2 regions of the Streptomyces sp. YJ-C3 genome follow, and region 2 is predicted to be linked to the other one. Evidence: riboswitches for the same ligand, from Rfam matches in the RefSeq annotation. Region 2 holds a riboswitch; the other holds the start of a gene.
The links. Region 2 has a riboswitch for S-adenosylmethionine ahead of thrC (threonine synthase). Riboswitches for the same ligand answer to the same signal wherever they lie in the genome.
Positions count from the first base shown of each region.

Region 1 (14,635 bases), 1.6 Mb from region 2:
ACCTCGCAGGACTACAGCCCGGACGGCGCGGACATCGCCAAGGGTGGCGAGCTGTTCCGCACCAACTGCGCGCAGTGCCACAACTTCACCGGTGAAGGTGGCGCGCTGACGCACGGCAAGTTCGCGCCGAGCCTCGAGGGCGTCGCTCCCAAGCACATCTACGAGGCCATGCAGACCGGCCCGCAGAACATGCCGTCCTTCCCGGACACGACGATGACCAAGCAGAACAAGAAGGACATCATCGCGTACCTCGACGCGGTCAACGGCGACAAGACGCAGAGCCCGGGCGGTCTCAAGCTGGGCGGGCTCGGCCCGGTCAGTGAGGGTCTGTTCGCCTGGATCTTCGGTCTCGGCGCCCTGGTCGCCGTCGCCATCTGGGTCGCCGCTCGGACCGCAAAGGCCAAGAAGTCATGAGTAGCCAAGACATTCCAGAAGAGAACCTGCCCACCGGGCACGACACCGAGCACGGCTCGGTCGCGGTGAAGGACGACCCCTTCGCCGACCCGGGGCTGCCGGAGCACGAGCACCGGATCCAGGACATCGAGGAGCGGGCCGCCAAGCGGTCCGAGCGCGTCGTGGCGATGCTGTTCACGATCTCGATGCTGGCCACCGTCGGCTTCATCGCCTCGTACGTCACCATCGACGTCGACAAGAGCATCTACGTCTTCCCGCTCGGTCACATCAGCGCGCTCAACTTCGCGCTGGGCATGACCCTCGGTGTGGCTCTGTTCTGCATCGGCGCGGGTGCGGTCCACTGGGCCCGGACCCTGATGTCCGACGTCGAGGTGGCCCAGGAGCGTCACCCGATCGAGGCCGAGCCCGAGGTCAAGGCGAAGGTCCTCGCGGACTTCGCCGACGGTGCGCGCGAGTCGCAGTTCGGCCGGCGCAAGCTGATCCGCAACACGCTGTTCGGCGCGCTGGCCCTGGTGCCGCTCTCCGGCGTCGTCCTTCTTCGTGACCTCGGCCCGCTGCCGGGCACGAAGCTGCGCCACACGGCGTGGAAGAAGGGCCTGAAGCTCGTCAACATGAACACGAACGAGCCGCTCCGTGCCTCGGACATCTCGGTCGGTTCGCTCACCTTCGCCAAGCCCGAGGGCGTGGAGGAGCACGACGAGGACTTCCAGCAGGTCATGGGCAAGGCCGCCCTGATGCTGGTCCGTATCCAGCCGGACAACATCAAGGACAAGCAGGAACTCGAGTGGTCGCACGAGGGTGTGGTCGCGTACTCGAAGATCTGCACCCACGTGGGTTGCCCGATCTCCCTGTACGAGCAGCAGACGCACCACGTGCTCTGCCCCTGCCACCAGTCCACCTTCGACCTCTCCGACGGTGCCCGGGTGATCTTCGGTCCCGCCGGTCACGCGCTGCCGCAGCTGCACATCGGCGTCGACGACGAGGGCTACCTCGTGGCGCAGAGCGACTTCGCGGAGCCCGTCGGTCCTGCCTTCTGGGAGCGCGGATGAGTACTACGACCAGCAACGACGCGCCTTCTCGCGAGAAGGCGCCGGCCGGCGAGCGCGTCGCCGACTGGGCGGACGGACGCCTCGGGATCTACTCCCTGGCCAAGTCCAACATGCGCAAGATCTTTCCGGACCACTGGTCCTTCATGCTCGGCGAGATCTGCATGTACAGCTTCATCATCATCATCCTCACGGGTGTGTACCTGACGCTGTTCTTCCACCCGTCGATGAACGAGGTGGAGTACCACGGCAGCTACGTCCCGCTGCAGGGACAGCTGATGTCCGAGGCGTTCAACTCGACCATGCACATCTCCTTCGATGTGCGCGGTGGTCTGCTGATCCGGCAGATCCACCACTGGGCCGCGCTGATCTTCCTCGCCGGCATGTTCGTGCACATGATGCGCGTGTTCTTCACGGGCGCGTTCCGCAAGCCGCGTGAGATCAACTGGCTGTTCGGCTTCCTGCTGTTCGTCCTCGGCATGTTCACCGGCTTCACCGGTTACTCGCTCCCGGACGACCTGCTCTCCGGCACCGGTGTCCGCTTCATGGAGGGCGCGGTCCTGTCCGTGCCGATCGTCGGCACGTACCTGTCGTTCTTCCTCTTCGGCGGCGAGTTCCCGGGCGGCGACTTCGTCGCGCGGTTCTACTCGGTCCACATCCTGCTGCTGCCGGGCATCATGCTCGGCCTGATGGTGGCCCACCTGATCCTGGTCTTCTACCACAAGCACACGCAGTTCGCGGGTGCCGGGAAGACCGAGAAGAACGTCGTCGGCATGCCGCTGCTGCCGGTCTACATGGCCAAGGCGGGTGGCTTCTTCTTCCTGGTCTTCGGCGTCATCGCGGTCATCGCGGCGATCGCCTCGATCAACCCGATCTGGGCCATCGGCCCGTACCGCATCGACCAGGTCTCCACGGGCGCTCAGCCCGACTGGTACATGGGCTTCTCCGAGGGCCTGATCCGTACGATGCCGGGCTGGGAGATCAATCTCTGGGGTCACACGCTCGTCCTGGGTGTGTTCGTCCCGCTGATCATCTTCCCGCTGGTCCTGGTCGCGATCGCGGTCTACCCGTTCATCGAGTCCTGGGTCACCGGCGACAAGCGCGAGCACCACATCCTGGACCGCCCGCGCAACGTGCCGACGCGTACCGCCTTCGGCGCCGCGTGGATCTCGTGGTACTTCGTCCTGCTCGTCGGTGGTGGCAACGACCTCTGGGCCACGCACTTCCACCTGTCGATCAACGCGATCACCTGGTTCGTCCGGATCGGCTTCTTCGTCGTGCCGGTCCTCGTGTTCATCGCCACCAAGCGGATCTGCCTCGGCCTCCAGCGCCGCGACAAGGACAAGGTGCTGCACGGACGCGAGTCCGGCATCATCAAGCGCCTGCCGCACGGTGAGTTCATCGAGGTGCACGAGCCGCTCGACGCGGAGGCGCTGCACACGCTCACCGCGCACGAGCAGTACAAGCCTGTCGAGCTCGGCCCGGCGGTCGACGAGAACGGTGTCGAGCGCAAGGTGTCCCGCCTGCAGAAGGCGCGCGCCAAGCTGTCGAAGGGCTACTACGGGGAGAACAACCAGATCCCCAAGCCCACCGCCGAGGAGTACAAGGAGATCACCAGCGGCCACGGCCACCACTGATCTCTGAACTGTCCGCCACGGCAGGAGCCCTCGTCCAGGCACTGGACGGGGGCTCTTTGCCGTCCGCGGCGCTGGATAAGGTAGGACCGCGGAATTCTCACTGACATCACAGGAGCGGCCATGAGCGCTTTGCACCCCGCTGGAGGCGACACCGCGGCGGGCCGTTCCTGGCCCGCCGTCCTCAACGGTCTGCTCGACGGCCGAGACCAGAGCGCCGACGACACCGCCTGGGCGATGGACCGGATCATGCGGGGCGAGGCGACCGACGCGCAGATCGCCGGCTTCGTGGTGGCGCTGCGGTCCAAGGGCGAGACCGTGGAGGAGATCTCCGGTCTGGTCCGGGCCATGTACGACCACGCCAACGTGATCGAGGTGCCGGGGGAGACCGTCGACATCGTCGGTACCGGCGGCGACGGCGCGAAGACCGTCAACATCTCCACCATGTCCGCGATCGTGATCGCCGGTACCGGTGTGAAGGTCGTCAAGCACGGCAACCGCGCCGCGTCCTCGGCCTCCGGCGCGTCCGACGTGCTGGAGAAGCTCGGCGTCAACCTGGAGCTCACCCCCGCCCGCGTCCCGCAGGTCGCGGAGGAGGCGGGCATCACCTTCTGCTTCGCCGTGAAGTTCCACCCGGCGCTGCGGTACGCGGGCGCGGCGCGCAGCCAGCTCGGCATCCGCACCGTGTTCAACCTGCTGGGCCCGCTCACCAACCCGGCGCGGGTCCGTGCGCAGGCCGTCGGTGTCGCCGACGCGCGGATGGCGCCCATCGTGGCCGGGGTCTTCGCCGAGCGCGGCAACTCCTCCCTGGTGTTCCGCGGCGACGACGGGCTCGACGAGCTGACCACCACGGCCACCTCGCGGGTGTGGGTCGTGCGGGACGGGGCCGTGCGCGAGGAGTCCTTCGACCCGCGGGACGTGGGCCTCGACCTGGTGCCGGTGGAGGCCCTGCGCGGCGCGGACGCCTCGTACAACGCGGAGGTCGCGCGGCGGCTGCTCGACGGGGAGCGCGGGCCCGTGCGCGACGCCGTCCTGCTGAACTCGGCGGCCGCGCTGGTGGCCGTACGACCGGGCACCGGGACGCTCGCCGAGCAGATCCGAGCCGCGATGGACCGCGCGGCCGAGTCGATCGACTCCGGCGCGGCGAAGGCCACCCTGGAGCGGTGGGTGGCGGCCAGCAACCGGCCGTGAGAGCGACGGTGTGACGCAGGGCGCAGTCCAGATCGTGGACTGCGCCCTTGCCGTATCGGGATCGTGTGGCAGGATGCTTTTCAAGGTCATGAGTGACAGCGATTTCGGCCCCGGCCGGCTGTCCGGCAACCCTCCGTCCGTGGCGGGGTGCCCCGGGTGAAGACCAGGCCGCAAGCAGCAAGGCTTGCGGCAAGCGCGGACCCCTCGCGAACTCTCCAGGGGTCCTGGGTCGTTTGAGGGAGCAGTCTCGTGAGCAAGCGAATGTGCTAGGGCTTCACAGCCCCTTCTCCATCTCCATCACCCTCCGTGCGACGGACCTCTCCGTTCCGCACGTCGAGGTCAATTCCCGTACGCCGTAAGCCGGTTGATGGCTTCCGTGCGGGCTCTCACAGCCATTGCGCCTTGTCCTGCCGGGAGATACCGCCATGTCCGCTCACCCTGCCACCGCCATCGCCACCACCTCCTCCGTCGAGTCCGTCGAGTCCGCCGACCCCGCCTGTGGGGCCCCGCTGCCGGTGCTCGGCCGGGACGTGACCGTGCCGCTCGTCACCGGTGGCGAGGTGACGTACGCCGCCCTCGACTACGCCGCCAGCGCGCCGGCCCTGCAGCGCGTGTGGGACGACGTCGCCGCCTACGCGCCGTACTACGGCAGCGTGCACCGCGGTGCCGGGTACCTCTCCCAGCTGTCGACCGACCTGTTCGAGAACTCCCGCGCCACCGTCGCCGAGTTCCTCGACTGCCGCGAGGACGACCAGGTCGTCTTCACCCGGTCCACCACCGACTCGCTGAACCTGCTCGCCGCCGCCCTCCCCGCCGACTGCCAGGTGTTCGTCTTCGAGACCGAGCACCACGCGTCGCTGCTGCCCTGGCGGGACGCCCGGGTGACGTACCTGAACGCGCCGCGCACCCCGGAGGAGGCCGTCGCCACCCTGGAGCGGGCCCTCGCCGACCGGGACCCCTACGGTCCGGCCCTCGTCTGCGTCACCGGTGCCTCCAACGTCACCGGTGAGCTCTGGCCGGTGCGCGAGCTGGCGGCGGCCGCTCACGCGCACGGTGCCCGCATCGTGCTCGACGCCGCCCAGCTCGCGCCCCACCACCCGGTCTCCGTGCAGGAGCTGGACGTCGACTGGATCGCGTTCTCCGGGCACAAGCTGTACGCGCCGTTCGGCTCCGGTGTGCTCGCCGGGCGCTCGGACTGGCTGACCGCAGCCGAGCCGTACCTCGCCGGCGGCGGCGCCTCCCGCAAGGTCGCCCGGCGCACGGACGGCGGCGTGGACGTCGAGTGGCACGAGAGCGCCGCCCGGCACGAGGCCGGTTCGCCGAACGTCATCGGTGTCTACTCCATCGCCTCCGCCTGCAAGGCGCTGACCGAGGCCGGGTTCGACACCCTGGTCGCCCGCGAGCAGTACCTGATCCGCACGGTGCGCGAGGGGCTCGCCGCGGTGCCCGAGGTGAAGGTGCTGTCCCTGTTCGGGGACGACGCCCCGCGCGTCGGCGTCATCTCGTTCGTCGTCGAGGGCTGGAACTCCTCGCACTTCGCCGCCGCGCTCTCCGCCGAGTACGGGATCGGTGTGCGGGACGGTCTGTTCTGCGCCCACCCGCTCGTGCGCACCCTGCTCGGCTCCGACCCGCAGACCCAGGGCGAGTGCGGGGCTCCGGAGGCGGCGCCCGGCGAGAAGTCGCTGAACGCGATCCGGGTCAGCTTCGGCGCGGGTACGCCGGACGAGCACGTCGAGCGCTTCGTCGCGGCCGTCAAGGAACTGGTCCGGGACGGCGCCGCCTGGAGCTACCGCACCGAAGAGGGCCGCTGCGTCCCGGCCCCGTAAGGCACGCGAGCAACCCACGAAAAGCCACGACCAAAAGCCGCGGTCGCGCCTGCTCATGCATCGAGCAGGCGCGACCGCGGTCTTTTCAGTTGTCCAGGCCGATGGAGAAAGCCGCCTCCAGGTCGTGCTGGGAGTACGTGCGGAAAGCGACGTGCGTGTCCGTCGCCTCGACGCCCTGGATCTTGCTGATCCGGCCCGGGATGACATCCGCCAGATCGTCGTGGCGGGCCACCCGGACCATGGCGATCAGGTCGTACGTGCCGGTGACGGAGAAGACCTCGCTGACGCTCTCCAGGGCCGCGATCGACTCGGCGATCTCGGGGATCCGGTCCACGCTGGTCTTGATGAGCACGATCGCGGTGATCACGGCTGGCTGTCTCCCTCGGTGGCCGTGGTTGGGACTGCGTTCACTCTAGCCCGGCCCCTGTACCTCACCCACGCGTAGAGGAACCCGAGCGAGAAGCCCACCAGGTGGGCGAGGTAGGCGACGCCCGGCCCCTGACTGTCCTGCCCCGCCGCCGCCCACTGCAGCGCCACCCAGAACGGCAGGACCACCCATGCGGGGAAGCGCAGCGGCAGGAAGAGGAGGAAGGGGAACAGGCTCGTGACGCGCGCTCCGGGGAACAGGTACAGGAACGCGCCCAGCACCGCCGAGATCGCCCCCGAGGCGCCGACCAGCGTCTGGTCGGAGTCGGCGTGCGCGATCGCGTAGCCGAGCAGCGCCAGGTAGCCGGTGATCAGGTAGAAGAACGCGTACTGCACGCGGCCCATGCGCTCCTCGACCATCGCCCCGAAGACGTAGAGGAAGAGCATGTTGCCGAGCAGGTGCACCCAGCTGCCGTGGACGAAGAGGGCTGTGGCCGGGGTGAGGGCGGCCCGGGGCGATCCGGTGAAGAGTTCCGTGGGGACGACTCCCCAGCGCTCGAAGTAGGCACTCTGCGCGGCGAGGAGGCGGTCCCCGGTGCCGTACGACGGGTTGAGCCCGGATGCCGGGGAGAGCACGAAGACCACGGTGCAGACGGCGATGATTCCGTACGTGACCGGAGCCGGATGCCCTCTGAGGAATGCGGTCACTTTGCCGATCGCGTCACGTCCGTTGCCGATCATGAAAGAGAGCATGACGCAAGGCGGGGAGCGGGCGGTGTACGGCAGGCCGTAGGGTTACGGGCAATAAAGCAAGCACCACGCACCACGGAAAGCGCACGAGCCGAGGGCCGTGCTCGAAGGAAGAGGCGACAGTCCGAATGACGGTTCCCCTGCCGACCGCCACCACCCGCTGGCGCTGCACGCTCTGCGGCAATCTCACGCGGTTCGACGTGACCCGCTCCTCGAAGGTCGTCGAGTACGTGCACCTCGACCTGGCCGGTGAGCCGAACGTCGAGGAGCGCAACGTGGTCAGTGAGACCATCGAGTCGGTCCGCTGCCGCTGGTGCAACGCGGTGGATCAGGTGGAACTCGTGGACAGGCCGGGCGCCGACTCCTGAAGGAGCGGCCCCACAGCGACTTTGGGGTGACGGATGGTGGAGAGCACAGGCGGGGAGGCCGGGGACGGCGGCGCCGCCGAGGTGCTCGACCGGCCGTTGCCCGAAGGCGTACGGCGGCGGGTCGTGCAGATCGTCTCGGACGGCTTCGGAGGCCTGACGATCGGTGAACTGCCGCCCCAATTGCGACAATATGCGCGGTTCACCCCGACTCGACGGGTGAAGTTCGCGGGCAATGCCATGGCCGCCGCCGTGGAGAGCGAGACGCTGTTCCGGCAGCGGATCGCGGAGCGGTTCCGGGAGGCGCAGCCCGAGCTGGCCGGCGCGCTGGACGCCGCCGCGCCGCCGCCCGCCGCGGACCCGCTGGACGTGGCCGCGGCCGCGTACGTGCTGCGGCCCGCGGGCTGGGTGAAGCTGGTCGCCGCCGCCGGTGAGGAGGCCCAGCGGGCCGACGCCGAGCGCGCCGACGAGGAGACCCGGGCCGAACTGCAGGCGCTGCGCGACCGGCTCGCCGAGGCGCAGGCGCACACCAAGGCCGAGACGGAACGGTTGCGCACCGAGCTGGACGCGGCCCGGCGCGAGGCCGACGCCGCGCACCGCAAGCTGCGGGCCGCCCTCAGCGACGTGAAGCGCGGCGAGGCCGCCGCGCGCAAGGCCCAGGCCGAGACCGAGACGGTCCGCTCCGAGGGGCAGGCGCAGCTGTCCGCCGCCGAGAGCGAGACACGGCGGATCAAGGCGCGGCTCGGTGAGGCCGAGGCGGCCCTGGAGGCGTCGCGCAGAGCGGCCCGCGAGGGGCGCAGCGTCGAGGACATGCGCGTGCGGCTGCTGCTCGACACGGTCCTGGACGCGGCTCAAGGGCTGCGCAGGGAGCTGGCGTTGCCGCCCGTCTCCGCGCGGCCCGCCGACTCCGTGGACGCCGTGGAGCCGGGCCGGATGACGCCGAAGGACATCGCGGCGCGGGCCCTGCACGAGCACGACCCGGCCATCCTCGACCAGTTGCTCGCGCTGCCGCAGGCCCATCTCGTGGTCGACGGCTACAACGTGACGAAGACCGGGTATCCGACGATGCCGCTGGAGAAGCAGCGGCTGCGGCTGCTCGGGTCCCTGTCGCAGCTCGCCGCGCAGACCGGGGCCGAGGTGACCTGTGTCTTCGACGGGGCCGAGCTGGCGGCGCCGGTGCTGCTCGCGCCGCCGCGCGGTGTGCGGGTGCTGTTCTCCAAGGCGGGCGTCACCGCTGATGAATTGATTCGCCAGCTGGTGCGCGCCGAGCCGCCGGGCCGGCCGGTGATCGTCGTGTCCACGGACCGGGAGGTCGCCGACGGCGTCGCGAAGGCCGGGGCGCGCCCGGTTGCGTCGGTCATGCTCCTGAAGCGGCTCTCGCGGGGTTGACGCCCCCTGTGCCCCAAACGCCACATCCGCAAGGTCCGTTCCGTATGCCCGAATTGGCGAAACCTTCACGCAACGTAGTGTCAAACGAGCATCACTGCACGTGAGTTGAGTGCAAAGAATGCGGTGGGTGACCGAGATTTTTTTCGTCAGGATTTGAACTGATCACAAGAAGGTCACTAGGGTCAGGCCTCGAACCTCCGCTCGGGTGATCACTCACAAGAGGTGAGTGACGGTGGAGGGGCACCGCCCACCGGGTGTTTTCGTGGGCGGCTGGAGGAAGAAGGAGCTCGCCTTCGTGGCGTCCCACCGTCGACCCAAGCAGCCGAGCCGCACCCGTGTGACCGTGCTCACCGCGACCGCTGCCGCTGCCGTGGCACTGACCTCGCAGGCGGCCAACGCCGCGCCGAAGCCTGACAAGAGTGAGGTCAAGGCCAAGGTCGACAAGCTCTACGAAGAGGCGGGCAAGGCCACCGACCTCTACAACGGGGCCAAGGAGAAGCAGAAGAAGCTCGAGAAGGAGATCGGCGAGATCCAGGACAAGGTCGCGCGCGGCCAGGAGGATCTCAACGAACTGCGCACGGGCCTCGGTTCGCTCGCCAGCCAGCAGTACCGCTCCGGCGGCATCGACCCCTCCGTCCAGCTCTTCCTCTCCGCCGACCCGGACGACTACCTCGACAAGGCGTCCACGATCGACTCGCTGAGCGCCCAGCAGCTCGAGTCGCTCAAGAAGGTCCAGGAGAAGCAGCGCACGCTCGCCCAGGAGCGCGCCGAGGCCGCCGAGAAGCTCAAGGACCTCGCCGACACCCGCACCGAGCTCGGCAAGAAGAAGAAGGAAGTCCAGAGCAAGCTCGGCTCCGCGCAGAAGCTGCTCAACACCCTCACCGCCGCCGAGCGCGCCAAGATGGCCGCCGACGAGGAGCGCGCCAGCCGTTCCGCGGCCGGCCGCGTCGACCTCGGCAACGAGGTGCCCGCCTCCAAGCTCGGTGGGGCCGCCCTGAGCGCCGCCGCCACCCAGCTCGGCAAGCCCTACGTCTCCGGCGGCACGGGCCCCAGCTCCTACGACTGCTCGGGCCTGACCCAGTGGTCGTACGCCCAGGCCGGTGCGGGCATCACCCGGACCACGTACACGCAGCAGAACGACGGCGTGAAGATCGGCATGAGCCAGCTCAAGCCCGGCGACCTGGTCTTCTTCAACAACCTCGCGCACGTCGGCCTCTACGCCGGCAACGGCCAGGTGCTGCACGCCCCGCACCCCGGCGCCGTCGTCCGCTACGAGTCGATGAGCACGATCGGTTCGTTCCAGTTCGGCGTCCGCATCTGATCCTCGTACCAACGACACCTGGAAACGCGCCCGTTCGGGCGAATTCCGGCGTCCTTCGCTGACCCCACGCCCCGCCACTGACCTGCGTCAGAGGCGGGGCGTCGGGCTGTGCGCTCCCCGAACGGTCGTTGGCCGGGCGGTAGTCGCGCGGCTACTGTCGGCGCGCATTCCCCGATCACGGGGAGCGCCAGCAGCATCGTCAGCGGAAGGGAGAGCGGCCACCCGTGGGGTCCCATCGCCGCACTGCGCACTCCGGCCTCGACCGGAGCACGCGCGCAACCGTCCTGACCGTGGCCGCCGCCTCCGCGGCGGCAGCCCTCGGCGCCGTCCCGGCGGGCGCCGCGCCGCAGGACAAGCCGGCCGACACGAAGGCCGAGGTGGACCGCCTGTACGAGCAGGCGGAGACCGCCACCGAGGCGTTCAACAAGGCCGACGAGCGTGCCGACACGCTCCGCGACGAACTCGCCGCGTCCCAGGACCAGGTGGCCCGGGGGCAGGAGCGGATCAACAAGATGCGCCAGGCGCTCGGCATGGTGGCCGGTGCCCAGTACCGCTCCGGCGGCATGGACCCCTCGCTCGCCCTGATGCTCTCCTCCGACCCGGACGGCTATCTCGACCGGGCCAGCGCGCTCAACCGGATCAGCGCCCGGCAGGCCGGTGACCTCGCCGAACTGCAGAGCGCCCAGCGGGATCTGGCGCAGCAGCGCGCCGAGGCGCAACGCAAGCTCGCCGAGCTGGAGAAGAGCCGCAAGGCCGTCGCCCAGCACAAGCGCACCGTCGAGGCGAAGCTGGCCAAGGCGCGGCGGCTGCTCAACTCGATGCCGAGCGCCGACCGCGACGCGTACGAGCGGGCCTCGCGCGGCGACGCCCGCCCCGACCTGGCCGGAGCGGGCCCCGCCTCCTCGGCCCGCGCGGCCGCCGCCCTCGCCGCCGCCCAGTCGGCGCTCGGCAAGCCCTACATCTGGGGCGCCAACGGCCCCTCCGGGTTCGACTGTTCGGGCCTGATGCAGTGGTCGTACGGGCAGGCCGGAGTCGGTCTGCCGCGCACCTCGCAGGCCCAGCGGTACGCGGGGCAGCAGGTCCCGCTCTCCGCGGCCCGCCCCGGCGACCTGGTCGCCTACGGCTCGGACGCCCACCACATCGGCATCTACGCGGGCAACGGCCAGGTCATCCACGCGCCCTACCCCGGTGCCCCGGTGCGCTACGACCCCGTCGGCATGATGCCCGTCTCCTCGGTGACCCGCGTCTGAGGCCTGCCCGCGCAAAGCGCCGTACGATCGCAAGGATGGCTGGTCGACGGCGTGCGGTGAACAGGGCGGGGTGCTTCGTGGCGCTCGGCGCCCTGCTCGCCGTCGTGTCCGGGTGCGGCCCGGACACCGCGCCCACCGACTCCCGTTCGGCCGCCGTGCAGCGCGTCCTGGACCGGCGGGCGGCCGCCGTCCTGGCCCAGGACGCCGCCGCGTACCGGGCGACCGGCGGCGCCGACCCCTATCTGCTCCCCGACCTCGCCGAGGTCCCGCTGGAGTCCTGGGCGTACGAGCTGACCCGGCTCGACGGTTCCGGGTCCCGCGTCAGCGCCGCGGCCGAGCTGCGCTACCGCGTCGACGGGTACGACAAGGCGCCCGTCGTCGCCGAGCGGACCCTGACGCTGCAGCGCACGGACGGACGCTGGCGCGTCATCGGCGACGAGCCCGCCGACAAGTCCGGGCAGCAGCTGTGGGAGCAGGGCAAGGTCACCGCCGTGCAGGGCGCGCACAGCCTGGTGCTCGGCGTGGGGCAGCAGCGGTCCGTGCTGCGTTCGTACGCGGCCCTCGCCGACGACGCGGTGCCCGCGGTGACCGACGCCTGGGGGGACCGCTGGGCCCGCCGGATCGTCGTGCTGGTCCCCAAGTCCCTCGACGGGATGGGCGGACTGCTGGGGGCGCCCGCCTCCGGCTACCAGGGGATCGCCGCCGTCACGACGGGCGAGGCGGGCGGTTCGGGCACGGCGCCCGCCGACCGGGTGATCATCAACCCCGAGGCGTACGGCGTGCTCGGCGCCTTCGGCAAGCAGGTCGTCCTGACCCACGAGACCGCGCACGTGGCCACCCGCGCGGTGACCTCGGCGGCGACGCCCCTGTGGCTGTCGGAGGGGTACGCGGACTGGACGGGGTACCGCGACACGGGCCGCACCGCCGGGCAGGCCGCGCCCGAGCTGCAGCGGGCGGTGCAGGAGGGCTCCGCTCCCGGCCGGCTGCCGGACGACGCGGACTTCGGGTTCAGCGGTGACGCGGCCGAGCTCGCGCGGGCGTACGAGAGCGGCTGGATGGCCTGCCGGATGATCGCCGAGGAGTGGGGCGAGGCGAAGCTCAACGCCTTCTACACCGCGGTCGGCGGGCACAAGCAGCGGGCCGGTGCCGTGGAGGGCGCCCTGCGGAGCGTCCTCGGGATCGACGAGAACGACTTCGTGGCGCGCTGGCGGGCGTACGTCCGCAGCGAACTGGGCTGACCGACGGGCGAGTCCGGCGATCAGCCGGTGAGTTCGGCGATCACCTCGCGCAGCCAGGCCCGCTCCGCCGTGCCGGTGGCCCGCGCGACCCGCAGCATCCCCCGCCGGAACAGGTCCTCGGGTTCCTCGGCGCGCACCGGCCCGCCGTCCTCGTCGTAGAAGAAGCTCGCCGGGGTCTCCAGGAAGTCCAAGCGCCAGGCGGTGCTCGTGGCGGGCGCCGCGGGGCTGGGCTTCGCCCTGCTCTTCCTGGCCCTCGCCATGGCCGTGCAGTGCGGATGCCTGGTGCTCATGGCGCGGCGGGCGGCCGGTCAGGAGGACGTGGTCGCCTCGCTGAAACCGGCCCGCGCGGCCTGAGCGGGCACCGGGGTGCGCGCGGCGCGGCGCGGCTCGGTCACCGTCGCCCGCCACAGGCGACGGCAGGCGCTCAGCGTCGCGGCGACCAGCAGCCCGTTGCGGACGAGGAGCAGAGCGAGGCCGAGGGAGTCGCTGGCGACCACGTGCGAGAACCAGATGGGGAACTCCAGGAACGTCACGAACGTCGCCGCCAGCACCAGCCCCACGGGCAGCGTCATCCTGCTGTCGCGGAACAGCAGGCACACCGCCGCGAGACCGACCAGCCACAGCATGTACTGCGGGCTGATCACCCGGCTCGTCGTCGTGAACAGCAGCACCGCCGTCAGACCCGCGTCGGCGAGCGTGCTCGACGCCCAGGCGCGGGCCCGCAGCCGCCACAGCACCAGCCAGCCGAAGGCCAGCACGGTCAGCCCCTGCGCGAGGGCGCTGACCAGGTCCACGTACGGGCCGAGGAACTCGACCGAGCCGTAGTTCAGCTGCACCGTGCCCGACCAGCCGAACTGCCGTGCCACGTGGAAGACCAGCGCGCCGAGCGACTCGACCTCCGTGCCCCGGTCCCGCTGGAACGTCAGAAAGGCGAACGCGCCCGGCATCGCGACGAGGAAGGTGAGCGCGAGCAGGCCGGCCGTCATCGCCGCCGCGCCCCACGCCTCACGGGTGGCCCGGCCGCGCCGGGTGCCGATCAGCAGCAGCGCCGGCCACACCTTGAGCATCGCGCCGAGCGCGGCCATGACGCCCGCGGCCTTCGGATGCCGGGCGGCCGCGAGCAGCCCCGCGACCGCGACGGCGGTGACCATCACGTCGTAGCGCGCGTACACGGTCTGCCCGAGCAGCGGCAGGCCCGCCACCCACACCCACACGCCGCGCCGCGACTTGCCGTGCCGCTCGGAGACGTACAGGAGCATCAGGAAGACGGCCGCGTCGGCGAGGAACGCCATCAGGAAGAACGCCGAGGTGTACGCGAGGAACGGCAGCACCGCGGGGGAGAGGATGGCGACCGCGGCGACCGGCGGGTACTGCCAGGTGACATCGTCCAGCGGGAACGTTCCTGTCCGCAGGATGTCGAACCAGCCCTGGTAGATCACCGAGACGTCGCTGGTCACGTCGGGGCCGGGGACCATGATGACCTTGAAGACGCACAACAGCAGCAGCGTCCTGGTCAGGGCCCACGTGACAAGGACCCCTGCGGGATTTCGCGTCTTCATTCGAACCATCATGCCGGGCCGAACTGTGTGGTGGCCATGGACCGAGGCGGCGTGGCGCGTTCCTTCGGGTGGGTTCGGTACTGTCTGCGGCGATGCACAAGACAAACAAGACGCTGGTCGTGACCAACGACTTCCCGCCCCGCCCAGGCGGCATCCAGGCATTCCTGCACAACATGGCACTGCGCCTGGACCCCGAGCAGCTCGTCGTCTACGCGTCCACGTGGAAGCGCGGCCGGGAAGGCGTCGAGGCGACCGCGGCCTTCGACGCGGAACAGCCGTTCACCGT
Region 1 covers NZ_CM132685.1:6,938,853-6,953,487, reverse strand. The annotation lists gene qcrC (cytochrome bc1 complex diheme cytochrome c subunit) at 1-414, shown strand, start outside; gene qcrA (cytochrome bc1 complex Rieske iron-sulfur subunit) at 411-1,463, shown strand; gene qcrB (cytochrome bc1 complex cytochrome b subunit) at 1,460-3,097, shown strand; gene trpD (anthranilate phosphoribosyltransferase) at 3,218-4,285, shown strand; SAM riboswitch class IV at 4,370-4,487, shown strand; gene ACVHNB_RS31250 (aminotransferase class V-fold PLP-dependent enzyme) at 4,711-6,111, shown strand; gene ACVHNB_RS31245 (Lrp/AsnC family transcriptional regulator) at 6,197-6,478, opposite strand; gene ACVHNB_RS31240 (rhomboid family intramembrane serine protease) at 6,475-7,218, opposite strand; gene ACVHNB_RS31235 (hypothetical protein) at 7,356-7,595, shown strand; gene ACVHNB_RS31230 (NYN domain-containing protein) at 7,629-8,981, shown strand; gene ACVHNB_RS31225 (C40 family peptidase) at 9,277-10,302, shown strand; gene ACVHNB_RS31220 (C40 family peptidase) at 10,527-11,552, shown strand; gene ACVHNB_RS31215 (hypothetical protein) at 11,588-12,790, shown strand; partial or broken gene ACVHNB_RS31210 (PadR family transcriptional regulator) at 12,811-12,987, opposite strand; gene ACVHNB_RS31205 (hypothetical protein) at 12,998-13,144, shown strand; gene ACVHNB_RS31200 (glycosyltransferase 87 family protein) at 13,099-14,349, opposite strand; gene ACVHNB_RS31195 (glycosyltransferase family 4 protein) at 14,442-14,635, shown strand, end outside.
Region 1: linked by a shared signal. The riboswitch ahead of ACVHNB_RS31250 (aminotransferase class V-fold PLP-dependent enzyme) and the one ahead of thrC (threonine synthase) in region 2 are both predicted to bind S-adenosylmethionine.

Region 2 (14,635 bases):
GACCGGGATGGCGCCGAGCCGCTCGCTCAGCAGGGCCCGCATCGGCACGTCGCGCCAGCCGAGATTGGCGGCGAACAGGGCGATGCCGGCTCCCTCGTCGACGACGCCGGGCACCGCGACGCCGGCCGCCACCGCGGGCTCGCCGAGGTGCTTCTCGCCGTACGCGCGCAGCTCGGCGGCGAAGCCGAGTATGGTCTCGACGACCGCCTCGGGCCCCCGCTCGCGCTCCGTCGCCCGGCGCGCCTGATGCAGCAGCGTGCCGTCCGCCCCGACCAGGGCGGCCTTCATCCCGGTGCCGCCCACGTCGAGGGCGATGACATGTCTCACGGGGAACAGTCTCGCGCGTACACCCGTGAGAGGTCTAGTCCACTCGCATGGATCTTGCGCAGATACCGCCCTGTTGCCGAAGTGAGATCCAGGTGGTGTAGACCTTAGGGTTCGGCCCCGGGGGATCCCCGGGGACCCGCGACGTCACGCGTGACACACATACGAGGGTGGGAACAGCGGTGCAGCGGCACATCACCGGTCTGATAGCGGCAGCGGCCGCGCTGGGCATGGCGGGCACGCTCACCGCCTGCGGGGGAACGGGCTCCGGCGGCGACGTCACGCTGAAACTGGTCGCCGCCGACTACGGCGACTCGTCGGCCAACAGCTCCCAGAAGTACTGGGACAAGCTCACCGCCGCCTTCGAGAAGGACCACCCCGACATCAAGGTCGACGTCGACGTCTACTCGTGGAACGACGTCGACGCCAAGGTCAAGAGCATGGTCGACGCCGGCCACGCCCCGGACATGGCACAGATCGGCGCGTACGCCGACTACGCCGCGGCCGGGAAGCTGTACCCGGTCGGCGATCTGCTCGACGTGCCCACCCAGGCCGACTACCTGTCGCAGCTCGCCGACGCGGGCAAGGTCGACGGCACCCAGTACGGCATGCCGTTCGCCTCCTCCACGCGGCTGCTGTTCTACAACAAGAAGCTCTTCAAGGACGCCGGCATCACGCCGCCCACCACCTGGGCGCAGCTGGAGGCCGACGCCAAGGCGCTCAAGGCGGCCGGGGTGAAGATCCCGTACGCGCTGCCGCTGGGCCGCGAGGAGGCCCAGGCCGAGACCATGATCTGGATGCTGAGCGGCGGCGCCGGCTACACCGACGACGTCGGCTCGTACACCATCGACTCCAAGCAGAACGTCGCGACGTTCGACTGGCTGAAGAACGACCTCGTCGGCAAGGGCCTGACCGGCCCCACCGCGCCCGGCAAGCTCAACCGGGCCACCGCCTTCGCCGCGTTCGCCAAGGGCGAGGTCGGCATGCTCAACGGCCACCCCACACTGATGCGCATGGCCGCGAAGCAGGGCGTCGACTACGGCACCGTGCAGCTGCCGGGGCCGAACGGCCCGGCCAGGTCCACGATGGGCGTCGCCGACTGGATGATGGCGTTCAAGCAGAACGGCCACAGCAAGCAGGTCGGCGAGTTCCTCAACTACGTCTACAGCGAGAAGAACGTCCTGGACTTCTCCCGCGAGTACGACCTGCTGCCGGTCACCAACAGCGCCTCCGAGACCATGTCCGACGCCCAGGAGGACAAGAAGCTCTGGCCGTTCCTGGCCAGCCTCACCAACTCCGAGATCTACCCGGTCGGCAAGACGTCCTGGGCCTCGGTCAGCGCCGACATCAAGGACCAGATCGGCTCCGCGCTCACCGCGAACACCAGCCCGGGCGCCGTGCTCGGCCGGATCCAGAACCAGGCGGCGGCCGCCGAATCCGCCGAGTAGCGTGGCGGGCATGGACGACCTTCCCGGCCTGGGCGAACGCGAGCGCGCGGTGCTCGCGTTCGAAGGGCGCGGCTGGGAGTCGCCGGGCGCCAAGGAGCGGGCCATCCGCGAGGAGCTCGACCTGGCGCCGGTGCGCTACTACCAGGTGCTGAACGCGCTGCTCGACGATCCCCGGGCGCTGGAGCACGCGCCGGTGACCGTGAACCGGTTGCGGCGGGTCCGCGACAGCAGGCGCCGGGAGCGGTGAGACCGGGGTTCCCCACGCCCCCAGGACGGCCGTGCCGCGGCTAAGGTCGGTCGCATGGTGAGCCCCCAGGACGACCTCTGGACCCCGACCACCTCCGCCGGGCGCGACGGCCTGGCCGCTATCGTCGCCCGGCCCTCCCGGGCGGTCGTCGCCGTCGACTTCGACGGGACCCTGGCCCCGATCGTCCCCGACCCCGAGCAGGCCCGCGCGCACCCCGACGCCGTACCGGCCCTCGCCGCGCTGGCGCCCAGGGTCGCCTCCGTCGCCGTCATCACCGGGCGGCCCGCCGGGGTCGCGGTCCGGCACGGCGGCTTCGCGGGGGTGCCCGGCCTGGAGCACCTCGTCGTCCTCGGGCACTACGGCGCCGAGCGCTGGGACGCGGTCACCGGCACCGTACGGGCCCCCGCGCCGCACCCCGGGGTCGCCGCGGTGCGCTCCGAACTCCCGGGCGTGCTGGCCGAGTCCGGGCTGTGGCACGACACGTACGTCGAGGAGAAGGGCCGGGCCGTCGCGGTCCACACGCGGCGCGCGAGCGACCCCCAGGGCGCGTTCGAGACCCTGCGCGCACCGCTGACCGCGCTCGCCGCGCGGCACGGGCTGATGGTGGAGCCGGGCCGGATGGTCCTGGAACTGCGCCCGCCCGGCGTCGACAAGGGGGCGGCGCTCACCGAGTACGTCCGTGAGGTCGGCGCGGAGTCCGTCCTGTACGCGGGTGACGACCTGGGTGACCTGCCCGCGTTCGCGGCGGTGGAGAAGTTGCGGTCCGACGGGATGCCCGGGGTGCTGGTGGCGGCGGACACGGTGATCGCCGAGCTGGCGGAGCGGGCGGACCTGGTGCTCGACGGCCCGCCTGAGGTGGTGGGCCTGCTCGGGTGGCTCGGGGCCGTGGCGTCCTCGTCCGCCGGGTGACCGTCTCGTCGCCGGGTGCGGCCCCACTCACCCGCACCCGGCGACACAGCCCAGAACCTCAGTCCTGACGCAGCGCCTCCAGCTGATCCAGGAACCACTGCCCGGGGGGCAGCGCGGTCCCGGCGGCAGCCAGCCGTTTCGTTCGCTCCGCCCGCTCCCCCTCCGGCATGGCGAGCGCCGCGGCGAGCGCCGCGGACGTCCCGGTCACGTCGTACGGGTTGACGACCAGCGCGTCCTCGCCCAGTTCCTCGAACGCCCCCGCCTCCCGGGACAGCACCAGCACGCAACCGTCGTCGCAGACGACCGGTACCTCCTTCGCGACGAGGTTCATGCCGTCGCGGATCGGGTTGACGAGGGCCACGTCCGCGAGCCGGTACGCCGCGAGCGAGCGCGCGAAGTCGTCCTTGACGTGCAGCACGACCGGCGTCCAACCCTCGGTGCCGAAGCGGGAGTTGATCGACTCGGCGACGCGGGAGACCTCGTCCGTGTAGTCGCGGTACACCGCGAGGTCCTGGCGCGAGGGGTACGCGAACGCGACGTGCACGACCTTCTCCCGCAGCTCGGGACGGGTCTCGAGCAGCAGCTCGTAGGCGCGCAGCCCGCGCACGATGTTCTTCGACAGCTCGGTCCGGTCGACCCGGACGATCACCTTGCGGTCCGCGCCCACCTGCTCCCGCAGCGCGGCGAGCCGCTCCTCGACATCGGGCCGGTGGGCGCGCTCCCGCAGGAAGTCGGCGTCGGCGCCGAGCCCGTGCACCCCGATCCGCGTCCCCGACGTGCCCCCGAGGATCCGCGTACAGCACTCGGTGAACGCGTCCGCCCAGCGCCGGGTCAGGAAGGCCAGCCGGTCCGCGCCGAGCATCCCGTTCAGGAGCTGCTCGGCGATGTCGTCGGGCAGCATCCGGAAGTAGTCGACGGGCGCCCAGGGCGTGTGCGAGAAGTGCCCGATGCGCAGGTCGTCGCGGAGCTCGCGGAGCATGCCCGGCACCAGTGCCAGGTGGTAGTCCTGCACGACCACCGTCGCGCCCGGCGCGGCCTCCTCGGCGAGGGCCTCGGCGAACGCCCGGTTGTACGCCTCGTACGACGCCCACTGCCGGCGGAACTCCGGGCCGAACGACGGCTCCAGAGGCGTCTGGTAGAGCATGTGGTGCACGAACCACAGCACCGAGTTCGCGATCCCGTTGTACGCGTCCGCGTGCACGCCGGCGTCGATGTCCAGCATCCGCACACCCGGTTCGGCGACCCCGCGCCGGACCGCCTCCCGGTCGCCGTCGCCGAGCGCCGCGCACACCCACAGCTTGTCGTCGACGACGCTGAGCGCGGACACCAGACCGCCCCCGCCGCGCTTCGCCTCGATCGTTCCGTCGTCGCCGACGGCGTACGACACGGGGCCGCGGTTGGACGCGACGAGAACCTCAGCAGCACCAAGAGTGGAAGCCATAGGGGCACGCTAGCCCGGCCCGGAAGCGTTCAAACGTACGGCCGGACCCCGTCAGGGGTCCGGCCGTATACAACGCCCTCAGCGGCAGGTCAGTCCTTGCGGCCGCGCACCGCCGCGAGGATCAGCGCGCCGAGCCCGCACAGCGAGACGGCGAGCCCTCCGTACAGCAGCGCCTGCGAGCTGTCGGCGCCCGTCTCGGCCAGCTCGGGGCCGGTCGGGTGCGGCGGCGTCGGCCGGGCCTGCTGCCGCTTGGTGACGATGACCGCGGTGCACGGGTCGTCGCCGCCGCGCGCGCGGGCCGAGCAGGTGGTGTTCGGCACCTCACCGGTCACCGGGATCACGGTGACCGCGCCGGGCGTGCAGGAGACCTTGACGTTCTCCTTGATGACGACCTTGCCGTGGGCGGGCACGGTGCCGGTCCAGTGGAAGGCCGAGCCCTTCTTGGTGACCGTGCCGGCCGAGGCGGTCGGGGTGCCGACGGCGCCCTTCGTGGGCCAGGAGATCGCGGCGTTCCGGCGCGGGGTCCCGCTGCTGTTGCGCAGGGTGATGGTGTCGCGGACCGTGGCGCACGGGGGAGCGGTCGGGGTCGCCGGCCGGTTGACGATCTCCAGGTGCGGGGTGGGGCCCGGCGGAGTCGGCGGTGTCGTCGGGGGCGTCGTGGGCGGCGTCGGCTTCTCGATGACCGGCGTGAAGCCGCAGTTCGGGTCCTGCGAGTCCTCCTCGCAGTTGGTGCGCGGGGTGTCGGCGGTCACGTTGTTGGTGAGCTTGCCGTCGCCGTCGAGCGGGTCGTGGAGCGTGGCGCTGTAGGTGATCGTCGCGGTCTGCCCGGCTGGCACGTCGCCGCGCCAGTTCAGCTTCGGGCTCGCGTACGTGACCTGACCCAGGCTGGCCTTGGCGTCGCCGTTGTAGTCGGCGTCGTCCAGCACGTCACCGAGGTCGTCGCTGAGCTGGGCGCCCGGGTAGTCGACCTCGCCGATGTTCTTCGCGGTGATCGTGTACGTCACCTTGCCGCCCGGCGCGACCTTGCTCGGCGCGGCGCTCTTCTTGACCTCCAGGTCGGGCACCGGCACGGAGAAGGCGAGCGCCGAGGGCACGTAGGTGTCGCCCTTGGTGCGGAACGTCAGGCCGGCCGAGGTGGAGCCCGGTGGCAGCGCGCTGGACGGGATCGTCACGTCCTTGGCGTCGATGCTGAAGTTGTTGCGGTCGCAGGGCTGGTCGCAGCCGTCGGCCTTGCTGTTGAAGAAGTTGTTGGTGCCGCTGCCGTCGGCCTCGGCGATCTGCTGCCCGTTGACCAGGAACTGGTCGCCCGCCACGTTCGCGTCGCCCTCGTACGCGGTGACGCTGGCGCGCACGTCGCCGCCGCCCGCCCGGTAGAAGCCGTCGATGTCGATCGTGGTGTCGGGGTCCTTGGACTGCTGGACCACGTGGCCGCCGTACACGTAGACGTTGCGGCGCGTGGGCGCGTACTGGGCGTTCGGTGCGTCGTACTTGTAGGCGACGGTCAGCGACCAGCCGCCGACGCAGCCCTTGCCGGTCGGGGCCCAGACGTTGCCGACCGCGACCGGCACCTCGGTGCCGGTCGTGACGCCGGAGAACAGCGAGGTGATGTCGGACTCGGCGGTGTAGTAGTGCGGGCCGCCGACCTCGGCCGGGGTGCGCACCGCGTTCTGCACGGTGACGGGCGTCTCGGCGCCGGCGCCGATCCTCACCACGGGCCGCGTGGTGAGCGGGTCACCGGCCGGGGAGGTGGCCGGGCCGGCGGTGTCGCAGCGCGCGATCTGGTTGCGGCCCAGCTTGTACGTGCCGTCGTTGCCGCCCCAGAAGAGGCGGGCGTAGGCGACGGTGGCGCCCGGCGGGATCGTCACCTTGCCGGTGGAGGAGTTGACGACCGTCGAGGACAGCCCGGCCGTGTCCGTGTACTGCATGTCGAACTGGTTGTTGTTCTCGGTGCTCGTGCCCGTCTGCGCGGACCGGCAGCGCGCCGCGTCGTCCGCGGGCGTGGTCGGGCACCGCATCACGGTGTTGCCGAGCGTGATGAAGTCGCCGTAGAGGGCTTCCTCGTACCGCTTGGCGAAGGGTTCGACCACCACCGCCGAGGCCGGAACGGCCGCCGCGACGAGGGTCGCGGCGGCCGTGGCCGTGGCGGCGAGGGTCCCGGCGAGGCGGGTGGCGGCGCCTGTGAGCCGCCGGTTGCTTCTTGCGTGTCTAAGCCACATAAGCGGCAATGTAGGCAAAAAGCATCATCACTCAGTGGCTATGCGACGCGACGCTCCGCGTACTCACTGATTTCGGTCATCGGGGGACGCTCCTCCGTGTCCACCTCGTACGTCCGCGGCTCGAAGCCGCCCTCCCCGCGCTCGAACTGGGTGAGCACGGGCCGCACCAGATGCCCGCGGGCCAGCCGCAGCTGCGCCGTGCGGTAGATCGCGGCGGCCATCCGCCCGAGCGCCTGCCCGTCCTGGTGCCGGTGCTTGCGCACCCCCACGTCGACCTGGGCCAGCGCGTCCAGGCCCACGGTGTGCAGGGCGTCCACGAGCAGCCCGAGCTCCACGCCGTACCCGACGGGGAACGGCAGCCGCTCCAGCAGCGACCTGCGGGCCGCGTACTCGCCGCCCAGCGGCTGGACGAATCCGGCCAGCCGGGGCCAGTGCAGATTGAGGATCGGGCGCGCCATCAGCTCCGTGACACGGCCGCCCTGCCCGGCGGCCCCGCCCAGCGGACGGTCGTACATCGCCTTCACGAAGGCCACGCCCGGGTCGGTCAGCAGCGGCCCGACGATCCCGGAGACGAAGTCCGCCGAGAACTCCTTGAGGTCCGCGTCGACGAAACACACGATGTCGCCGGACGTCACGAAAAGTGAACGCCACAGCACCTCGCCCTTGCCGGGCCGCACCGGGATCCGCGGCAGGACCGTGTCCCGGTGCACGACGCGGGCCCCGGCCGCCGCGGCGACCTCGGAGGTGCGGTCCGTGGACCCGGAGTCCACCACCACCAGCTCGTCGACGAGCGGCACCGCCTCCGTCATCAGCTCACGCCGGATCACGGCGACGATCTCCCCGACCGTCTCCTCCTCGTCGAGCGCGGGCAGCACCACGCTCACCGTCTGGCCGGACGCGCGCTTCGCGGCGATGAGCTGGTGCAACGAGCGGTCGGCCACGGACCAGGAGCGCCGCTCAAGCCAGCGCTCGACTTCTTCCAGCACGGTCTGCGGCTCCTTATCGGCGGGGCGGTATCGGTCGATGTGATCCATCTCGCGGTTCGGACGACTATCTCAAGGGTCCAGGCCGTCGGTTACAGTCTTGAACAAGGCCGGTGACCATCGCATGTCGGGGTCGCCGCCCGGTGTCAGCGCGTATCAGGGCGCGACACACAATCGAATACCGCTCATCCAGAGGGGCAGAGGGATACGGCCCGTTGAAGCCCCGGCAACCCTCCAGCCGGTCTCGTACGACTGTCATCGTCGACGTCGCGAGGCTCCCGGCTAGGGAAGGTGCCAAATCCGTCTCGTGGCGAGATGCGCCGCGAGGAAGATGAGGAGAAAGGGCCTCGCCTCTCATGGCTGTACAGACTGTCGCCACCACGACCGCCGCGAACACCGTCGACCTCGGCCCCGCGTCCGGCCTCTCCTGCCGCGAGTGCGGCACCACGTTCCCGCTCGGACCGATCTTCGCCTGCGCCGAGTGTTTCGGGCCTCTGGAAGTCGCGTACGACCTGCCCGTCGGCGACCCCGAGGCACTCCGCAAGCAGATCGAGGCGGGCCCGGCCAACGTCTGGCGCTACGCCCCGCTGCTGCCCGTCCCGGCCGACGTCGCCGAGAAGCCGAACCTGAACCCGGGCTGGACCAAGCTGGTCAAGGCCGACAACCTCGCCCGTGAACTCGGCGTCGAGCAGGGCAGGTTGTTCGTCAAGGACGACTCCGGCAACCCCACGCACTCCTTCAAGGACCGGGTCGTCGCGCAGGCCATCGAGGCCGCCCGCGCCTTCGGCTTCACCACACTGTCCTGCTCCTCCACCGGCAACCTGGCCGGCGCCGTCGGCGCCGCGGCCGCCCGCGCCGGCTTCCGCTCCTGCGTGTTCATCCCGCACGACCTGGAGCAGGGCAAGGTCGTCATGGCCGGTGTCTACGGCGGTGACCTCGTCGCCATCGAGGGCAACTACGACGACGTGAACCGTTTCTGCTCCGAGCTCATCGGCGACCCGCTGGGCGAGGGCTGGGGCTTCGTGAACGTGAACCTGCGCCCGTACTACGGCGAGGGCTCCAAGACGCTCGCGTACGAGATCTGCGAGCAGCTCGGCTGGCAGCTGCCCGACCAGCTGGTCATCCCGATCGCGTCCGGCTCGCAGTTCACGAAGATCGACAAGGGGCTGCAGGAGCTGATCAAGCTCGGCCTCGTCGAGGACAAGCCGTACAAGCTCTTCGGCGCCCAGGCCGAGGGCTGCTCCCCGGTCTCGGTCGCGTACAAGGGCGGCCACGACGTGGTGCGCCCGCAGAAGCCGAACACCATCGCCAAGTCGCTGGCCATCGGCAACCCGGCCGACGGGCCGTACGTCCTGGACATCGCGCGCCGCACGGGCGGTGCCGTGGAGGACGTGAACGACGAGCAGGTCGTCGAGGCGATCAAGCTGCTCGCGCAGACGGAGGGCATCTTCGCGGAGACGGCGGGCGGCGTGACGCTCGGTGTCACCAAGAAGCTCATCGAGGCCGGGCTGATCGACCCGTCCCTGACCACGGTCGTGCTGAACACGGGTGACGGGCTCAAGACGCTCGACGCCGTCGCCGATTCATCGCAGGCGACCGCGACGATCCGGCCGAGCCTGGAGGCGTTCCGCGACGCCGGTCTCGCCGCCCACTGAGCCACCATCCGACCCAGCAGCAACGGGAGTCACCCATCATGAGCGTCAACGTCCGGATCCCCACCATTCTCCGTACCTACACCGGCGGCCAGGCCGAGGTGAGCGCCGAGGGCGCCACGCTCGCCGATGTCATCACCGACCTGGAGAAGAACCACACCGGGATCGCCGCCCGCGTCCTCGACGACCAGGGCAAGCTGCGCCGCTTCGTGAACGTCTACGTGAACGACGACGACGTCCGCTTCGAGCAGGGGCTGGAGACGGCGACGCCGGACGGCGCCGGGGTCTCGATCATTCCCGCCGTCGCCGGCGGCTGATCTTTCCCTGTTCCACGCAGAGTTACGTGAATTGCCCCCTCCGCGAGAGAAGCGGAGGGGGCAATTCTGCATGGTTGAGCGCGGTACAGTTGGGGAAGCCGCTTCCTTCTGCCGCCCGGTGCATGACGGGCGCATATGAGTTCTCGCCCGAACCGCGACAAGAAGCAGCCAAAGTGCCCGGCCCTTTCGAGCTCTTTATGGCATTTGTGCGGCCCGACTTGCCCTGGGATCCGGTGAGTTGGCCCGGTTTCCCCGATCGTGGGCGCCCAGAATTCTCGTCCGATTGACCTGTTGCAGACGGCAGTTGGGCAGATACATTCAGCCGCGGTCGACGCGTTCCGGCGCACACCCCCAAACCCTTTGGGGAGTGAGGTCTGACCCGGGACCGCGAAGTGCGGTCTCGCGCAAGGGCCAGTAATAGGGGAGTTAGGCATGGCTCAGGGCACCGTCAAGTGGTTCAACGCGGAGAAGGGGTACGGCTTCATCGCGGTCGACGGTGGTGCGGATGTATTCGTCCACTACAGCGCGATTCAGATGGACGGCTACCGCACCCTCGAAGAGGGTCAGCGAGTGGAATTCGAGATCTCGCAGGGCCAGAAGGGGCCGCAGGCCGACATGGTCCGCCTGGCCGCCGGCTGAAGCGCGTCACGACTGACAGGCTTCGTACGAGCGAAGGGTCCGTGTCCCCGCCAGGGGGTACGGGCCCTTCGTGCTGTGCGGGCACCGGGGGCGGGCGTCGGGGATCTGTGGTAGCCGCTTGCACTCGCAGGGGTCGAGTGCTAATCATTGGCGTTAGCACTCTCCGAGTGAGAGTGACAGAACTTGGATCGGGTCGGTGAGGTCCGGGAGCCGGGTGGGGCAAGGAACCACAAGGCTCAAGGGCCGTCCGTCGCGGGCACCAGCACGGTCCGTTTGCGTTTCCACCCCGTCCGGGAGGACCACTTCACATGGCCAAGATCATCGCGTTCGACGAGGAGGCACGGCGCGGCCTCGAGCGCGGCATGAACCAGCTCGCCGACGCCGTCAAGGTGACCCTGGGCCCCAAGGGTCGCAACGTCGTCCTCGAGAAGAAGTGGGGCGCCCCCACGATCACCAACGATGGTGTGTCCATCGCCAAGGAGATCGAGCTCGAGGACCCGTACGAGAAGATCGGCGCCGAGCTGGTCAAGGAGGTCGCGAAGAAGACGGACGACGTCGCCGGTGACGGCACGACGACCGCGACCGTCCTGGCCCAGGCCCTGGTGCGCGAGGGTCTGCGCAACGTGGCCGCCGGTGCCAACCCGATGGCCCTCAAGCGGGGCATCGAGAAGGCCGTCGAGGCCGTCTCCGCCGCTCTCCTTGAGCAGGCCAAGGATGTCGAGACCAAGGAGCAGATCGCTTCCACGGCCTCCATCTCCGCCGCCGACACCCAGATCGGCGAGCTCATCGCCGAGGCCATGGACAAGGTCGGCAAGGAAGGCGTCATCACCGTCGAGGAGTCCCAGACCTTCGGTCTGGAGCTGGAGCTCACCGAGGGTATGCGCTTCGACAAGGGCTACATCTCGGCGTACTTCGCCACCGACATGGAGCGTATGGAGGCGTCGCTCGACGACCCGTACATCCTCATCGTCAACTCGAAGATCGGCAACGTGAAGGACCTCCTTCCGCTGCTCGAGAAGGTCATGCAGTCCGGCAAGCCGCTGCTGATCATCGCCGAGGACGTCGAGGGCGAGGCCCTGTCGACCCTGGTCGTCAACAAGATTCGTGGCACCTTCAAGTCCGTCGCCGTCAAGGCCCCGGGCTTCGGTGACCGCCGCAAGGCCATGCTCGGCGACATCGCCATCCTCACCGGTGGCACCGTCATCTCCGAGGAGGTCGGCCTCAAGCTGGAGAACGCCGGTCTCGACCTGCTCGGCCGCGCCCGCAAGGTCGTCATCACCAAGGACGAGACGACGATCGTCGACGGCTCCGGTGACAGCGACCAGGTCCAGGGCCGCGTCAACCAGATCCGTGCCGAGATCGAGAACTCGGACAGCGACTACGACCGCGAGAAGCTGCAGGAGCGCCTGGCGAAGCTCGCCGGCGGTGTTGCGGTCATCAAGGCCGGTGCCGCGACCGAGGTCGAGCTCAAGGAGCGCAAGCACCGCATCGAGGACGCCGTTCGCAACGCGAAGGCGGCCGTCGAGGAGGGCATCGTCGCCGGTGGTGGCGTGGCCCTGCTGCAGGCCTCCGCGGTCTTCGAGAAGCTGGAGCTCGAGGGTGACGAGGCGACCGGCGCCAACGCCGTGAAGCTCGCCCTGGAGGCCCCGCTCAAGCAGATCGCCGTCAACGGTGGCCTTGAGGGTGGCGTCGTCGTGGAGAAGGTGCGGAACCTGGCCGTCGGCCACGGTCTGAACGCCGCCACGGGCGAGTACGTCGACATGATCGCCGAGGGCATCCTCGACCCGGCGAAGGTGACGCGCTCCGCGCTGCAGAACGCCGCGTCGATCGCCGCGCTGTTCCTCACCACCGAGGCCGTCATCGCCGACAAGCCGGAGAAGGCCGCTGCCGCGGGCGCTCCGGGCGGCATGCCGGGCGGTGACATGGACTTCTGAGCCGTCTCACGGTTCAGCCGGTCTGTTCGTCCCGAGGGCGGCATCTCCTCTTCACGAGGGGGTGCCGCCCTCGGGCGTTTCCCCGTTCCCGGGTTCCGCACAGGAATCCTCTTGTTCCCTTGATCGTCACGGGTTACTGTCCCCGGGCGCGTACTGGGGAGTAGTGCGCAATCACGGCAGGTGGGGGACATGGCCGACAGTGACGGTGTGCCGGAAAAGAGCATGAACGCGTGGGGGCAGGCCATCTCGGCCGTCGCGCTGGTGGGGGCGCTCGCCGTGGGGTTCTGGGCGATCGCGCGGGACTCGGCGTCCGACCAGGGCGGTGCGCCGGAGGCCGCCGCCTGCTCGGGCGGGGCGCCGGAGAAGGGCGACAAGGCGGCCGGCCGGGTGTACGGGGCCCAGCTGTGCAAGGCGCTGAACCAGAGCGAGCTCGCCACCTGGCTGGGGACGCCCGGCGAGGTCCCCAAGAGCGCGAGCGGCAGCGGCGACGGGTCGATCGGCTCGGGCAGCAGCAAGATCCCGTACCGGTCGGCGCGGATCGAGTTCGAGACGTACACGGTGACGCTCTCGGCGACGTACGACAAGCTGCCGGTGGACGCGGAGTCCGTGGCGTTCCTCGGCCGTGACGTGCACGCGCAGAAGGTGTTGCGCCGCGCCGCGGTCTTCTACTCGACGCAGACCCTGGGCATCCGCTTCCGGCTCGACGGCTCGGACGCCGAGAGCACGCAGGGGGTACCGGCCGAGGCGCTCACCGTGGCGCTCGACCCGAAGAACCGCGGCGGCTCCTACGAGCTGGCGGTGTGGCGCAACGGCGGCGGCTACCCGGACCGGACCGTGCTCCTCGAGGTCGCGGAGCACGTGCTCCCGGTGGTGCCCGGCTTCGACTCAGGGACGACGCTGCCTCAGGACGCGCCCTCCTCGTAACTGGCCCACGCGTCACGGCCCGCCCGGGACGCGCTCGTCGCCGCCGTCTGGGCCTGCCGGAACGCGCGCTGCGCCAGCTCGGCGGGCGGGACGTCCCAGCTGCCGGTCCAGGTGCGGCCCGCGCGCGCCAGCTCGTAGACCAGTACGCCGATGCCCGCGGCGGCGGTGAGCATGCCGATGCCGGTCAGCGCGGCGCCGGTGGCCAGCCGCCGCTGGTCGGGGCGGAACTCGGTCCAGGAGATCTTGGAAAGGGTGCTCTCAGCCATGGGGCCAGGATGCGGGAGGGCGGGCGCGGTCGCATGTGGAGCGCGGGGCGGGCGGCGGCGCTCAGCCGGCGGTGGGGCAGAACACCGTCGTCGACGATGAAGTCCAGGGCGTCGTAGCCCCGCGTCTTCGGGCTGCTCAGGGCGTAGGCGTGGAGGCAGAAGCCCGTGTCGGTGCCGCGGGCGGTGACTCAGTGGTCGGCGCCGCGACCAGCAGCGAGCCGGTGACCAGGGCCAGTCCGATGGGGTTGCGCGGGTTGTGGACGGAGCGGCTGGTGCCCCCACCGCTGCGTATGAAGACGCGGTCATCGTCCATGAGGGCATTCTGGTACGGGAGTTGCGGGCGAAGAGCGGAGCGGGGGGAGCTCAGGATGGCGCGGGTGGTGCGGAGGGGATTCGGATGGCTGCTGTTGGTGGCCGTGGTGCTGGCGGCCGCTGCGGGGGCGGTGGCCACGAAGGTGTCGGGGACGGTTGCCGAGGAGCGGGCCTGGAAGGCGGCCGGGCCGTGCCGGGCCGGTGCGCCCTTCGCGGAGTCGGCCGGGTGCCGGTTCCGGGAGCCCGCCGTCGTCGGGCGGACCGTGGTGGGGCACAGCAGGTCGGGCGGGGACAGCTGGCTGTACTTCCGGGACGGCAAGCCGTTCGGGCGGCTCAATGTCTCCAGCGATGACGCCGCCGCCTTCCAGCCGGGACAGCGGGTCGAACTCGTCTACTGGCAGCGGAAGGTGCGCCAGGTGACGGGGGCCGGGCACACGGCCGACCTGGCCGTGCCGGACGGCGGCGAGGTCGCTGCGGCGGTGGTGGCGCTCGGCTGCGCCGGGGCGGGCGTGGCGGCGGTGGCGGCGCTGCGGTTCCGGTTCCGGCGGCGGCCGCACGACGAGGTGCGGCCCTCGCCCGTGGGGTTCGTGGTGCTGGCGGTGCTCAGCGCGGCCTGGCTGATCCCCCTGAGCTACTTCCGCCCGACGACGCTGTGGCAGGAGCCCGCCCTGTACGTGGGTCTCGTGGTCACCGGGGCGCTGTGCGTGCCGATATGGCGGGCGGCGCGGCTGTGGGCCCCGGCGGACTTCGGGGCGGCGCCGCCCCCGCCGGACGACCGGGAGGTGTTCGTGCGGGCCGCCTTCCTGGACGACACCGCGTACAACCCGGACGGTTTCGGCACGCACCTCGTCCTGGGCGGCGGGCAGCCGGCGGCCGTGGTGCCGCACGGCGGGCCGGGCCGGTTCGCGGCCCGGGACGTGCCGGTCGGGCAGCTGCGGCTGACGGAGATACGCCGGGTACGGGCCGGCGACGGGGAGACGGTGTCGCGCGGCTGGTACGTCGCCGTGTTCACGGACGGGGCGG
Region 2 covers NZ_CM132685.1:8,496,559-8,511,193, reverse strand. The annotation lists gene ACVHNB_RS38550 (ROK family protein) at 1-327, opposite strand, end outside; gene ACVHNB_RS38545 (ABC transporter substrate-binding protein) at 507-1,772, shown strand; gene ACVHNB_RS38540 (DUF3263 domain-containing protein) at 1,783-2,019, shown strand; gene otsB (trehalose-phosphatase) at 2,074-2,928, shown strand; gene ACVHNB_RS38530 (alpha,alpha-trehalose-phosphate synthase (UDP-forming)) at 2,987-4,369, opposite strand; gene ACVHNB_RS38525 (DUF7927 domain-containing protein) at 4,459-6,585, opposite strand; gene ACVHNB_RS38520 (glucosyl-3-phosphoglycerate synthase) at 6,624-7,571, opposite strand; SAM riboswitch class I at 7,751-7,906, shown strand; gene thrC (threonine synthase) at 7,925-9,223, shown strand; gene ACVHNB_RS38510 (MoaD/ThiS family protein) at 9,262-9,537, shown strand; gene ACVHNB_RS38505 (cold-shock protein) at 9,970-10,176, shown strand; gene groL (chaperonin GroEL) at 10,485-12,110, shown strand; gene ACVHNB_RS38495 (DUF6215 domain-containing protein) at 12,300-13,034, shown strand; gene ACVHNB_RS38490 (hypothetical protein) at 13,013-13,300, opposite strand; gene ACVHNB_RS38485 (hypothetical protein) at 13,437-13,613, opposite strand; gene ACVHNB_RS38480 (hypothetical protein) at 13,678-14,635, shown strand, end outside.